4 regions of the Streptomyces sp. NPDC087263 genome follow, and region 2 is predicted to be linked to each of the others. Evidence: riboswitches for the same ligand, from Rfam matches in the RefSeq annotation. Region 2 holds a riboswitch; each other region holds the start of a gene.
The links. Region 2 has a riboswitch for cyclic di-AMP ahead of ACIPC1_RS35335 (LysM peptidoglycan-binding domain-containing protein). Riboswitches for the same ligand answer to the same signal wherever they lie in the genome.

Region 1: it holds a riboswitch for cyclic di-AMP, as region 2 does, so the genes downstream of both, ACIPC1_RS33460 (C40 family peptidase) here and ACIPC1_RS35335 (LysM peptidoglycan-binding domain-containing protein) in region 2, are expected to answer to the same signal.
Region 3: it holds a riboswitch for cyclic di-AMP, as region 2 does, so the genes downstream of both, ACIPC1_RS30295 (NlpC/P60 family protein) here and ACIPC1_RS35335 (LysM peptidoglycan-binding domain-containing protein) in region 2, are expected to answer to the same signal.
Region 4: it holds a riboswitch for cyclic di-AMP, as region 2 does, so the genes downstream of both, ACIPC1_RS29275 (transglycosylase family protein) here and ACIPC1_RS35335 (LysM peptidoglycan-binding domain-containing protein) in region 2, are expected to answer to the same signal.

What each region holds. Positions count from the first base shown of each region.
Region 1 is NZ_JBIUYT010000012.1:168,173-171,638, forward strand. Features, by position in the region: gene ACIPC1_RS33450 (ATP-binding protein) at 198-659, shown strand; gene ACIPC1_RS33455 (DUF6328 family protein) at 690-1,211, opposite strand; gene ACIPC1_RS33460 (C40 family peptidase) at 1,300-1,773, opposite strand; cyclic di-AMP (ydaO/yuaA leader) riboswitch at 1,777-1,941, opposite strand; gene ACIPC1_RS33465 (hypothetical protein) at 2,456-2,764, opposite strand; gene ACIPC1_RS33470 (ATP-dependent Clp protease proteolytic subunit) at 2,772-3,407, opposite strand.
Region 2 is NZ_JBIUYT010000013.1:264,622-268,087, reverse strand. Features, by position in the region: gene ACIPC1_RS35340 (CocE/NonD family hydrolase) at 1-1,373, shown strand, start outside; cyclic di-AMP (ydaO/yuaA leader) riboswitch at 1,659-1,852, shown strand; gene ACIPC1_RS35335 (LysM peptidoglycan-binding domain-containing protein) at 1,856-2,614, shown strand; gene ACIPC1_RS35330 (HAD family hydrolase) at 2,888-3,466, opposite strand, start outside.
Region 3 is NZ_JBIUYT010000010.1:138,688-142,153, forward strand. Features, by position in the region: gene pcrA (DNA helicase PcrA) at 1-1,012, opposite strand, end outside; cyclic di-AMP (ydaO/yuaA leader) riboswitch at 1,490-1,661, shown strand; gene ACIPC1_RS30295 (NlpC/P60 family protein) at 1,669-2,817, shown strand; gene ACIPC1_RS30300 (tellurite resistance/C4-dicarboxylate transporter family protein) at 2,977-3,466, shown strand, end outside.
Region 4 is NZ_JBIUYT010000009.1:393,694-397,159, forward strand. Features, by position in the region: gene ACIPC1_RS29265 (cytochrome P450) at 1-143, opposite strand, end outside; gene ACIPC1_RS29270 (transglycosylase family protein) at 724-1,668, shown strand; cyclic di-AMP (ydaO/yuaA leader) riboswitch at 1,864-2,028, shown strand; gene ACIPC1_RS29275 (transglycosylase family protein) at 2,033-2,734, shown strand; gene eno (phosphopyruvate hydratase) at 3,098-3,466, shown strand, end outside.

The sequences.
Region 1 (3,466 bases), on a different contig from region 2:
TCCTTCCGGGCCGCCCAAATACGGTCCTCCGTCGCAGAGTTCACCGCTTCGAGCGACAGATATATGCATATCTCGGTGGATCGCACCCGTGACAGGCCTGGTAATGGCAGTCTGGCGCGAAGCACCAGTCCGGGACCGTACTCGAACCATCCGCTCCGTGTCGGACCCCGGTCCCGTGGGAAAGGGACGACCGCGCCATGGCAGACCACCAGGAAGCATCCGTCACTCTGCCGAGCGATCCAGCCTCGGTCTCCGCGGCCCGGAAATTCGTCGCCGAAGTGCTGGCGGAATGGGGCCTGCCGAGTGACTCCGAAGTCGCCGACACCGTACGCCTGATCGTGTCCGAACTGGCCACCAACGCCGTTCAGCACACTTTCGGGCAATCACCCACCTTCAGAGTGGACGTCCGCCTCGACCGGGACGAACACCTGCGCCTCGGCGTCACCGACAGCCACCCACGATTCCCCAAGCGACTGCCCGCCGCCGTCCAGCAGGACAACGGGCGCGGCATGGTGATCATCCGCTGGCTGACCGCGGAGTGCGGCGGCAGACTTACCGTCCGGCCCACCCGTGAAGGCGGCAAGACCATCTCCATCGAACTGCCCTGGACGGCGCCGGCCGAGCCGGTGGTGACAGCCGGGGGGCCACAGGAGTCCTGAGGGCCGTGGAGACGGGCAGTGGCACCGTGCTCACTCTGCGGGGTCCGATCCTCCTCCTCGGCCCTCTGTGGCGGACGTGACGTAGCGCCGCACCAGCCGGGGCAGGACGCCCCACAGCATCAGACAGACAGCCAGAGTCCCCGCGCCCGCGGCGATCCCCGCGCCGCGCCCCAACGTCACGTCGACGACGAGAAGCACCGATCCGGTGAACGCCAGCATCAACACATACAGACCGACGTGGGTCAGCGACGAGGCGACCCGCACGATGGCGGGTTTGGCGTTCTGCTGGAACAGCGCCCGGTGCAGGGCGGCGGGCGCCGTGAAGAGGGCGGCGGCCAGGAACGCGAGCAGCAGCGTCGTGACGTAGATGGCCCGCTGCGTCGTGTCGAGCGACGGGAAGCGCTGGGTGAAGGCCAACGTCAGCAGGAAGGCGAAGAGGATCTGCACGCCGGTCTGTGTGACCCGCAGTTCCTGGAGCAGCTCGGCGAAATTGCGGTCGGCGCGCTCCAGCGGCTTCTCGTCGCGCTCCGTGCGGGGGCGTTGTTCCACCATGGCGGGCGAGTAACCGGTTCGTCCCGTTTCAAGCCCTGTTTCACGTCCCGTGGGGGTGACGGCGTGCGCCGTCACCCCCACGGACGGGTCAGCTGACCCGCCCGTACCAGACGCTCTTCGTCCAGATCTTCTGGAGCTTCACGAACTCCCCCGACTTCGGGGAGTGCCAGATCTTTCCCTTCCCGGCGTAGATGCCGACGTGGTACACGCTCCGGCCCGAGTGGAAGAACACCAGGTCTCCGGCCTTGCGTTTCGAGGCGGAGACGTGGTGCGTCTTGTTGTACTGCGCCGCGGCCGTACGAGGCAGCTTCTTGCCCGCCTTCTTGTACGAGTAGAGCGTGAGCCCGGAGCAGTCGAAGCGGCGCGGCCCAGCGGCCCCGTACTTGTACGGGGAGCCCTTCTTGGAAGCCGCGACGTGAAGTGCCTTCGTCGCCAGGGTGGCCGCCTCGGCGTCGGATGCGACGCCCGGGACCACGAGGCTGCCGCCCACGGCGGCGATGGTGAGAGCCGAGGCCGTCCCGGCTCTCGTCCACAGCGACGGGACACGATTGAGCGCAGTCATGCGCAACCCTTCGTCAACCGCCTGTGAAGGATGACCTGTCGGATTCGGGCTGGCGAAGTAGCCCGGCCGCGTGGTGCGGCTTCACCCCAAGGACCGCCCGGATCTCTCCGGCGGCCCGTCGTGCTGGGTCCTCCACTCCTGCCGATGCACATCTGTCGACCGGTCATCCGGGCGGCGGCAGGACTCGGCGTCCGCCCGGACCGCCCCGCCGGTGCGGCGGGGGCTTGTCGTCGGAAGGGATCTTCACGCATCGATGTCGGAAAATCCGAGCGGAATCGGTGATTTGTGGGCTTACTCACCACTCACCCGTTCGGGTGGACACCCGGCCGTTCGAGCGAGTGTCCAGAGGTCCGACGACGCCCGTACCAGCAACGGAGGGCTCAAGTACGCATCGACGCTACGCGCGTTGCGCAACTTCTCCGCGCCGTTGGAAGGACCCGTGTCTACGCCAACCGGGGGTACACCATTCGGACCGTTTGAAGCCCGGTCCGGACACCTCGCGGAGGGGCGTGTACGGCGGCCCGGGGGCGTGGGCGCGTCAACGGACCGGTGTGTGTGGCGACCCCGGGGGTGGGCGCGTCAGGGGATCGGTGTGTGTGGCGACCCCTGGGGTGAGCGCGTCAATGGACCGGCGTGTGTCGCGGCCTGGGGGCGGCTGCGTCAACCGACCTGCGCGGCTGCGTCAACTCTCGACAATGGGCGGCAGGGTGACGCGGGCCGCCCGCCGCTCGCCGTCCAGGACGCGCAGCGCCTGTGCCAGGGTCGGGGCGTGCACCTCGCTCTCGCCCCGCTGATGCATCAGCGTGAGGGCGTCCCGCAGCGCCGTCGCCTTGGCCACCAGCGCCTGAGCGGCCCTCAGGCCTCGGTAGGTGTCACCGGGGCGGGCCGGGTTGATACGGCCGAGCAGGTCGACCACGTCCAGGTAACGGTCTATCAACTCGGCTTCCGCGCGCGTCAGTGCGGGCAGCGGGGGCAGTTCGGGTGGGAGCATCGGCCGCTCACCTCGCGCCGGGTGTGGGCCGAGGAGCCTTGCGGCTCGGGATGACCCCGTCGATCAGCCCGTACGCCAACGCCGCCGGCGCGTCCAGGATCTTGTCCCGTTCGATGTCCGCGGCGACCCGCTCCGGACTCTGACCTGTGTGCCGCACGAGCATCTCCTCCAGCATCCTCCGAGTACGCGTCAACTCCTCGGCCCGGATGGCCAGATCAGAAGCCTGCCCCTGGATCGGCTCGGGAAACGACGGCTGGTGGATCAGGACACGGGCACCCGGCAGGGCGAGCCGCTTTCCCGGCGTGCCGCCCGCCAGCAGCACGGCCGCTGCCGACGCCGCCTGCCCGAGGCAGATGGTCTTCACGTCACAGGCGACGAACCGCATCGTGTCGTAGATGGCGGTCATCGCGCTGAACGAGCCGCCGGGGGAGTTGATGTACAGCGAGATGTCCCGGTCCGGCTCCCGGTGCTCCAGGTGCATGAACTGCGCCATCACGTCGTTCGCCGAGGTGTCGTCGATCGGCGTCCCGAGGAACACGATCCGCTCCTCGAACAGCTTCGAGTACGGGTCCAGCGTCCGCTGGCCCGAACTCGTGCGTTCGGTGAATTCGGGCAGGGCATAACGGGCGGACGGGTTGTCCATGGCGCGTGCCTCCTCCGGGCGACCTGATCGACCCCTGATCGGCGTCTGATCGGCGTCTG
Region 2 (3,466 bases):
CCCGGGACGCGTACTGGAAGCACGGCAGCGTCTGCGAGGACTACGGCGCCATCCAGGCCGCCGTCCTCGCGGTGGGCGGCTGGCACGACCCGTACCGCGACACGGTGTTGCGGCTGGTCGAGAACCTGCCACCGGATCGCGTACGAGGCCTGATCGGCCCCTGGTCGCACCAGTACCCCGACCGGGGCCTGCCGCCGGGCCCCGCGATCGGCTTCCTCCAGGAGACCCTGCGCTGGTGGGACCACTGGCTGCGCGACGGGGACAGCGGAGTGATGGACGGGAACACAGGAGTGATGTCCGAGCCGCTCCTGCGCTCGTACGTCATGGACGCGCACCCTCCGGCAACGGTGTACGACACCTTGCCGGGCCGCTGGGTGGGCGACGAGGTCTGGCCGTCCCCCTCCGTGACACCCATCTCGTACGGCCTCCGGGGCGCACCGGTACTGGTCCGCTCGCCGCAGCACACGGGTGTCGACGCGGGCCGCTTCTTCCCCTTCGGGAACGACGCGGATCTGCCGCCGGACCAGCGGGAGGAGGACGGACGGTCGGCGTACTTCGAGTTCGAAGTCCCGGAGGAGACATGGGTGTTGGGCCGCCCGAAGGTGCGATTGCGACTGACGTCGGAGGCTGAACGCGGCCAAGTGATCGCCCGGCTCTGCGACATGGCCCCCGACGGCTCCTCCACCCTCGTCACCCGAGGCGTACTGAACCTGTCGGCGCGCCATGGCCGTGACCGGGCGGTTCCCTGGAAGCCGGGCTCCACGGAGGACGTGGTCTTCGAGCTGAACGGCATCGGTTACTCGTTCCCGCCCGGTCACCGGATCCGGCTCGCGGTCTCCTCCGCGTACTGGCCCTGGATCTGGCCCCAGCCGGGCTCGGAGGCGGGCTTCACCCTGGACCCTGCGGGCAGCGCACTCGAACTCCCCGTACGGGCAAGGCAGTCGACGTTCCCGATCGCCTTCGAGGAGCCGGAGGAGTCCGCACCCCTGGGAGTGGTCGTGCCGGCGACTCTGGACGAACCCCGCCCCGAACGCCTCGTCGTGCGCGATGTGGCCAAGGGCGAGTGGCGCCTCGAAGTCGACCCCCACTACGGCGGCACCCGCGTCTATCCCGACGGTCTCGAATTCACGGAGGACGCGCTGGAGACGTACACGATCAACGAGTCGGATCCGCTGTCGGCCCGCACGCGCTCGACGTGGTCGATCCGGCTGCACCGCCCGGAGTCGGCATGGGACGCGAGGGTAGAGACCCGCTCCGAAATCACCTGCGACGGCGATGACTTCATCACCTCGAACGAGGTGATCTGCCGGGACGGGGACGAGGTGGTTTTCCACCGGACGTGGGAGAAGAGGATCCCGCGGACGGTGGGGTAGCGCTGCGGTCGGCAGCCCTCGCGGGTTGCCCGTATTGCACCTTGATTGCCTGCGGTGCCGCTTTGTTCATGCTTGGTCGCGTGAAATGAGTCACGTCCACACAAGATCGACGTCTCGGTCCGTCTCGGAATGCCTCACAATTGCCCATTCGCGAAAGGCAAGTTGAGTTTCATATTCCGGACACAATCGGGCGATTCACCCTGTTGTGTGTGCAGGCGAAAGCGATCTACGGCGTCAAATCGGGCCTTGTTCCAGACATGTGCTCTCGCATACGTTCACGTCGATCCAGGTGGAACGCCGAATCCTGCCGCCGCCTGGAACCCCACCCATCCACACGCTCACGGCAGGAGCGGGGGACCCAGGTAAGCCGCCGATCCGGACACCGGAACGGCTAGGGGTGAAGCCGCACCCACCCATGCGGCCGGGCAGCTCCCGCCCGAACCCGACAGCTCACCTCGCAGGCGCCGGAGAGGAATTTCGTCATGCCCGCACGAGGCAAGCACCGCCGCCCCAGGACCAGCAACCTCACCCGCGGCATGGTCGCCGCCGGAACGGGCGGAGCCGCGCTCGCACTCCCCCTGGTGAGCGCGACCGGCGCGCACGCCGCCACCGCGACCAGCGTTCCGGCTCAGGCAACCGCCGCGACGAAGGCCGCTCCGGCCGCCGTCCCCGACGTCAAGCTCGTCACGTACAAGGTCGTCTCGGGCGACACCCTGTCCAAGATCGCGCGGGAGCACACCAAGGACGCCGGCTGGCAGGCGCTCTACAAGGCCAACGCCGCGGTCATCGGCTCCGACCCGGCGCTGCTTCGCCCGGGCACCACTCTGACCGTGGGCACGACGAAAACCACCCAGACGTCCACGAAGTCCGCGGAGTCGACCGCTTCGACCACCAAGTCCGCGGCGGTTCCCGCGACCTACAGCAACGATCTCGACGGCTGGATCAAGGAATCCCTGGCCGTCATGGCCCAGTCCGGGATTCCGGGCACCTACGACGGCATCTACCGCAACATCATCCGCGAGTCCGCGGGCAACCCCGCCGCCATCAACAACTGGGACTCCAACGCCGCCGCGGGCACCCCCTCCAAGGGCCTTCTCCAGGTCATCGACCCGACCTTCGCCGCCTACCACGTGGCCGGCACGTCGATGGACCCCTACGACCCGGTCGCGAACATCACGGCGGCCTGCAACTACGCCGCGGCGAAGTACGGCTCGATCGACAACGTCAACGGGGCCTACTGACGGGGCAGTTCGGACGTATGACTGTGGGTGGTGTCTGCCCCGGGCAAGCGGGCGCCCGGGGCAGACACACCGCCGACTGAGCAGCCGTACCGACAACCGCCCGCCAACCGGGCAGCCGTAGCGACACCCGGGCACGGGCACGGGCACCCGGCAGCTGTACCGACCACCGGGCACAGGCACCCGGGCAGCCGTACCGACAACCGGGCACAGGCACCCGCCAAGGGCAGACGCACCGACAACCGGGCGGGCATCCGAGCCGAACACCCAGGGCCGCTAGCCGAAGAGCCGCTCCAACACCACCGCGATCCCGTCCTCCTCGTTCGACAGCGTCACCTCGTCCGCCATCGCCTTCAGCTCCGGGTGGGCATTGGCCATGGCCACGCCCCGCGCGGCCCAGTCGAACATCGGGATGTCGTTGGGCATGTCGCCGAAAGCGATGGTGGCGGAGGAGGTGAGGCCGAGGTGACGGGCGGCGAGGGCCAGACCCGTCGCCTTGGTCACGCCGCATGGCTGGAGTTCGACCGTCCCCGGCCCCGACATGGTGACGGTCGCCAGCGAACCGGCCACCGCACGCGCCGTCATCGCCAACTCGTCGTCGGACAGGTAGGGGTGACGGAGCAACACCTTGCTGATCGGTTCCGCCCACAGGTCGTCACGCCGCTGCACCCGCACCGCCGGGAGCGTCGGATGCGGCATCACATACCCCGGCTCGATGAGCGTGAGCCCGTCCACCCCGTCCTGGTCCACGGCCGCGTAGACCTGCCCGACCTCCGCCTCGATCTTGCCGAGCGCCGTCTCGGCCAGCTCCCTGTCCAGGGCCACCGACCACAGCAGACGGTCCGCCCCCGCGTC
Region 3 (3,466 bases), on a different contig from region 2:
TGGTGGCACCGCGGAAGGCGTAGATCGACTGGTCGGCGTCGCCCACGACGCACAGCTCGGCGGGCGGCAGGTCGTGCTGGCTGGGCGGGACGTCCACGGGGTGCTCGGAGGTGCCGACGAGTTCGCGCACCAGGGCGTACTGCGCGTGGTTGGTGTCCTGGTACTCGTCCACCAGGACGTGCCGGAAGCGGCGGTGGTAGTACTCGGCGACGTCCGGGAAGGCGCGCAGCAGGTTGACCGTCGTCATGATCAGGTCGTCGAAGTCGAGCGCGTTGGCCTCGCGCAGCCGCGACTGGTACATCCCGTAGGCCTGGGCGAGGGTCTTCTCGAAACCGTCGGTGGCCTGGGCGGCGAAGTCCTCCTCGTCGATCAGCTCGTTCTTCAGGTTCGAGATCTTGGCGCTGAAGGACTTCGGCGGGAAACGCTTCGGATCGAGGTCCAGGTCACGGCAGACCAGGGCCATGAGCCGCTTGCTGTCGGCGGCGTCGTAGATCGAGAACGACGAGGTGAAGCCGAGCCTCTTGCTCTCGCGGCGCAGGATCCGTACGCACGCGCTGTGGAAGGTCATCACCCACATGGCGTTGGCGCGCGGGCCGACGAGGTGCTCGACGCGCTCCTTCATCTCGCCCGCGGCCTTGTTGGTGAAGGTGATCGCGAGGATCTGGCCGGGGTGGACATGGCGCTCGCCCAGCAGATAGGCGATCCGGTGCGTGAGCACGCGGGTCTTGCCGGAGCCCGCACCGGCCACGATGAGCAGGGGGGAGTCGGAGTGCGCCACAGCCGCGCGCTGGTTCTCGTTCAGCCCGTCCAGGAGCGCGGCCGCGTCCACGACGGGGCGCGGGGCGCCGTCGCGGTAGTACGCGTCGCGGCTCGGCGGCACGTCGAAGCGGCCGCCGAACAGGTCGTCCGGAAGCGGCTCGGCCGTCCCGTCCTCGGGCGGCGGGGGCTCTTCCTCATGGGCCGCCGAGGGCTTGAGGTCCGCCAGGAAGCTGTCATCAAAGAGGCTGCTCATCGCTCTCCGAGTCTAGGCGGCCCCACTGACACCCCGCCGCCACCCCGAAAACTCGACCAGAACTCGTGACGGTACTCAGCGGCCGAGGGGCCCTCAGACCCGACGGCCCTCCGGAACCGCACCGTTACAGCCTGCGACCAGCCAGGCCAAACCGCACGCCTTCCCCGCCATGCACCCTCCCGTCGTACGCATTCCAGCCCGTGCACATTCCCGCCCGTGCACATTCCAGCCGTACGAGTTCACGGCGACGCCCGCCGGGGCGGCACCCCGCCGCGACCGCCCGAAAGAGAGCGAGGACATCGCCCTCCGCGCAACTCACCCGATATCCCGCCGAATTGACGAGGGGTGACGAACCTCATGACTAAGGTCACGAAAATGTATCGGGCATTTCGAACATCAACCTTCACAGAAGCCGCACGAGTTGGCTAGCGTGCTGATCAGGCCGCCCGACCCCCACCGGCGAACGTCGCCGGGCCGCGGTGGCCTCCGCCGAATTCGGTGCGCCCTCGTGGCAGCCGGAACCGGGGACCCACCGAACTTGGGGTGAATCGGTCCAACTGCCTTGTCGGGCAGAGACCGTAGGGCAACCCTTCCGAACCACCCGCCCGAACCCGACAGCTAACCCGGTAGGCGGATGATGGAAGGAGTCGCCTCCCTTGGCGTCGCAACGCAAATGGTTCCCGGGTTCGCGCGTGGCGGGCACGGCCCCCGCTCTCGCCACGGCGGCCCTCACTTCGGTGGCCCTGCTCTCCCAGACGGCGAACGCCGCGCCCTCCGAAGAGTCCAAGCCGAGCCTCGAAGAGGTCGAGAAGAAGGTCGACGACCTCTACCGGCAGGCCGAATCGGCCACCGACAAGTACAACGCGGCCAAGGAGAAGACCACCAAGCAGCGCAAGAAGGTCGACACCCTCCTCGACGACGTCGCCCAGCGCACGGAGAAGCTCAACACCGCGCGTGAGGAGCTGGGCTCGGTCGCCGCGACGCAGTACCGCACCGGGGCCGCGACCCCCGACGCCGCCTCCCTCCTGCTGGCGGACAATCCGCAGGACTACTTCGACCAGACCCAGCTGATGAGCCGTCTGACCGACCGCCGGAAGGCGGCTGTCGACGACTACGTCACGGAGCAGGCCGCCGCCACCGAGACGCGTACGGAGGCCTCCCGGAGCCTGGAGACGCTGACCACCTCGCAGAACGCCCTACAGGCGTCCAAGACCGACGTCCAGCAGAAGCTCGCCAAGGCGCGCGAGCTGCTCTCGCAGCTGACCGTCGAGGAGAAGGCGCGGCTCGCCGCGATCGAGGAGGAGCAGCGCAGGGCGGCCGAGCGCAAGGCGGCGGAGCTGGCGCAGCAGCAGGCAGCCGCCGCGGCACAGGCGGCCCAGGAGTCGTCGTCGAGCGCGACGACCGGCACCTCCTCCGGCTCGGCCACCGCCGCCGACGCCGCGTACGCGACGAAGGCCGCCAAGGCCCTCTCGTACGCCCGCGGTCAGGTCGGCAAGCCGTACGTCTGGGGCGCCACCGGCCCCGGCTCGTATGACTGCTCGGGCCTCACCCAAGCCGCCTGGAGGGCCGCCGACGTCATCCTCCCGCGCGTCACCTACGACCAGGTGACCGCCGGCACGACCGTCTCCCTCTCCGAAGCCCAGCCCGGCGACCTGGTCTTCTTCTACGGCGACGTCAGCCACGTCGGCCTCTACATGGGCAACGGCATGATGATCCACGCCCCGAAGCCGGGCGCGTACGTCCGCGAGGAGTCGATCTTCTACGACGGCGAGTCGGCCATCCACAGCGTGGTACGGCCCGCGTAACCCATCGCCCGCGCGACACCTTCCGCGGGGCACGCACGCGCGTGGAGCACGTTTTCGTGTTCCACGCGCGTGCGTGCCCCGCGTTTTCCTCTCCCGTTCCTCATCCCGCGCGCGCGTGCCCCGCGGGCAACCCGCCCGAAGATCCTTGGCATCGGGCCCATGCCGGCCATCTCCCAGCTCCGCACCTGGTGGGCCGAGTGGCCGCCGGCCGCCGGTGCCGCCGTCATGGCGACCGGCATCATCTCGCTCGGGTTGCATCTGACCGGCTACGAGACGCTGTCCCGTGCCGCACTGGCCCTGACGTCCGTCGCCTGGCTCGCGCTCGCCGCGGACTTCGTCGTACGGCTGGTACGGGACCGGTCGCGCTGGGCGACGGAGGCGAGCACGCCCCCCGCGCTCACCGCCGTCGCGGCGACGACGGTGCTCGGCATGCGGCTGTCCGCGCTGGGGTGGCAGGAGGTCGCCGAGGCCCTGCTGGCACTGTCGGCCGTGCTGTGGCCGGCGCTGCTCCTCGCCGTCGTACGGCACTGGAGTCGTCGTATGCCGGGCGGGGTGTTCCTCGTGTGCGTGGCCACGCAGGGGCTCTCCGTGCTGGGCGCCACGCTCGCCGCGGCCGTGGGCGCGGACTGGCTCGCGCATGCCGCGCTGG
Region 4 (3,466 bases), on a different contig from region 2:
CGGGTGATCAGCCAGGCCTCCACCCCACTGGGGAGCGTGGTTTGGTGCACGGGCGAATGCTCGCGGAGCCACGCGTAGGCAGGGTAGGGGTCGGTGGCGAACTCCCAGGTGAAGAGTTCGGGTTTGTTATGGGGGGCGTTCACGGGCTGACGGTACCGGGCGCCGTGTTGCGCGGGTGAGATCGCCGAATTGTGCAATTTCCCTTCAACTGGTGCGCCCATGCCTTGCCGCCCCGGCGTCCGTGGTCCGCAGTGTGGCCGCTGAGGGCACGTGGGCGCGGCAGTAGCCAAACCCAGTGCCGGGTCTGCGGCCGACTCGTTTCGTGACACTCCGTGGCCCTGCATACCTCACCGAATTCGGCGTACCCCGCCTCCCTGCGCCGGGGAGGCCGGACCACCCGCCTCCCGGCCTCCAACTCGCAAGGGATTCCGCCGATTTGCACCGACGCGGTGGGCTCATTATGCATGGATTGCGTACGGTTCCAGTGGAGTTCACGGCTCCGCTCCAGTTGTCCGCCGAGCGGGCCTGAGGCGGTTCGGGGGTTGCGGAAAGCTGACGATCTATCAACATTGTGATCTTCACGTGATCTACGCTGCATCGACTTGTGACAAGCGTTCGCGTGCGGATACGTTCGACGAACAGCGCGGATCATGCGTCGCAGACGTCGGCTGGCGTCGCCGTATGTCGCTGTAGTCACCTGCTGTCACATGAAAGGGCTTCCGCATGCTCTCCGGGAACGGCCGCCATCGTCGCCCCCGTCAGGCCCCGGCTCTCCTTGTTGCGGCAGGAGTGACCGGATCGGCGATCGCGATCCCGTTGCTCGGTGCCGCGAGTGCGAGCGCGGCCGACACCACTACTTGGGACCGCGTCGCGGAGTGCGAGACGGGTGCCGCCTGGAGCGACAACGCCGGTGACGGGTACTACGGCGGGCTGCATGTGACCCAGTGGGACTGGGAGAACTACGGCGGCCTCGAGTACGCCCCGAGCGCCGACCAGGCCAGCCGCTCGCAGCAGATAGCCGTCGCCGAGAAGATCCTCGACGGCCGGGGGCTTGTCGCCTGGCCCACCTGCGGACCCCTCTCCGGGCTCAGCAAGGACTCCGCCTCGGTGGAGGTCGACACGGGCGTGGCGGCCGACTCGCCGTCGGCCACGCCCGGTTCCGCGGACCCGTCCGCATCGGCCAGTCCCTCCCCGTCCGCCTCCCCGTCCGCCTCCCCGTCCGCCTCGCCCTCCGCGGACGCAACCGAGGACACCGGAAGCTCCACCAACTCCGGCGCTCCGGAGGCGAGCGCGAGCGCGAGCGCCGACCCAAGCGCCACGAACAGTGATGAATCGGACAAGTCCGCCCAGGCCGACGATTCTTCGAGTGCGCCCGAGGACGAGGCGACCGCCGGGCGTCACCGTGGTGACACCGCCACCGAGGGTGCGACCGACGGCGGTACGGACGACGCCGCCTCTGGGCGGCACGCCTCACGTGACTCCGACACGGCCCGCACCGTCGTCGACGGCTCCTATGTCGTCCAGGCCGGCGACAGCCTCTCGGTCATCGCCGACGCCCTTGGCCTCGACGGCGGATGGACCCAGCTGTACGACGAGAACAAGGAGACGGTCGGCGCCGACGCGGACCTCATCCTCCCCGGTCAGAGCCTGGCAGTTGGTGCTGAATAGGGTGAAAAGCAGCGGGAGTTCGCGTCATGGTTCGCCATGGAATGTCCAGTTTGGTGAGAATGAGAGATGGATCTCAGACCCCCTGATCGTCTTTGATATTCCGCCGATCGCCTGCCTACGGTCGTGACCGCTCGCCACAGTGAGCCCCGACGGTCGCAACGCCGAATCCTGCCAGCGGCCGTACGGGAACAGTCGTCGCGTCAAGCGCCGTAGGCAGGAGCGGGGGACCCAAGGTAAGCGCCGCGCCCGGTAGTTGACCGGGAGTGGCTTGGGGTGAAGCCGTGCACCGAAGGGTGCGCGACCGGGCACTCACCCGCCCGAACCCGACAGCTCACCTCGTAGGCGTCGGTGAGGGGATCACTTCATGCTGCGTTCGTGCAAGGGCAAGCACCGTCGCCCGTCCAAGGTCACCCGTATCGCCACGCTCGCCGGAGTGACCGGCGTCGCCGTCGCCGCTCCGCTGATGGCGGCCGGCACCGCCTCCGCCGCCACCACCTCCGAGTGGGACACCGTCGCCCAGTGCGAGTCCGGTGGCAACTGGTCCATCAACACCGGCAACGGCTACTACGGCGGCCTGCAGTTCTCCTCCTCCACCTGGTCCGCGTACGGCGGCAGCTCGTACGCCTCCTCCGCCGACCAGGCCTCCAAGTCCCAGCAGATATCCGTCGCCGAGAAGGTTCTCGCCGCTCAGGGCAAGGGCGCCTGGCCGACCTGCGGCACGGGCCTGTCGAACGCCGCGAACGACGCCGGCAGCACCACCCCTTCGCAGCCGAGCACGCCGAGCACGCCGAGCACGCCGAGTGCACCGAGCTCGGGGACCGACGAGCAGCGTGCCTCGCGCTCCTCGGAGCGGGAGACCGCCAAGAAGGAGACCGTCGAGACCCCGACCGGTAAGACGGTCAAGAAGGGTGACGGCGAGTACAAGGTGAAGAAGGACGACACCCTCAGCGAGATCGCCGAGGCGAAGAACGTCAAGGGCGGCTGGCAGAAGCTGTTCGAGCTGAACAAGGACATCATCGACGACGCGGACTTCATCTACCCGGGTCAGCAGCTGCACCTCAGCTGACGGCCGGGGTCGTCGGCCGACGGCGGTCGGCCGGCGACTGACAGGTAGCTCGCAGTTGAACCACAGCCCGCTCCCATACGTGGTCTCCATACTGAAGGCCTCGTGTGGGTCACCCCCGTCCCCCACGGGCTCCCCGCTCCGGTGCGTGTTCCCCCGTACGCACCGGGGCGGGGCTTTTCATTTCCGGCACCGGTCCCGCCATCGTCACCCTCTTCCCCGCCTTTTTGTTCCGTTCGGGAACAATATGTGCTCTCAGTTCTGCACAAGAGGGGGTAGACCGGCTGGCCGATCCCTCGGAGCCGGTTAGGCTCATCTACGCGGGGCTGCCACAGTCCCGCGTACCCGCGTCACATTCTGAAGGAGATGCTCGTGCCGTCCATCGACGTCGTCGTAGCCCGGGAAATCCTCGACTCGCGAGGGAACCCCACCGTCGAGGTCGAGGTCGGCCTCGATGACGGCAGCACCGGTCGTGCCGCCGTCCCGTCCGGCGCCTCCACCGGAGCCTTCGAGGCCATCGAGCTGCGTGACGGTGACCCCAACCGTTACGGCGGCAAGGGTGTCGAGAAGGCCGTCCTCGCCGTCATCGAGCAGATCGGCCCGGAGCTCGTCGGTTACGACGCCACCGAGCAGCGCCTGATCGACCAGGCGATGTTCGACCTGGACGCCACCGACAACAAGGGCTCGCTCGGCGCCAACGCCATTCTCGGCGTCTCCCTCGCCGTCGCGCACGCC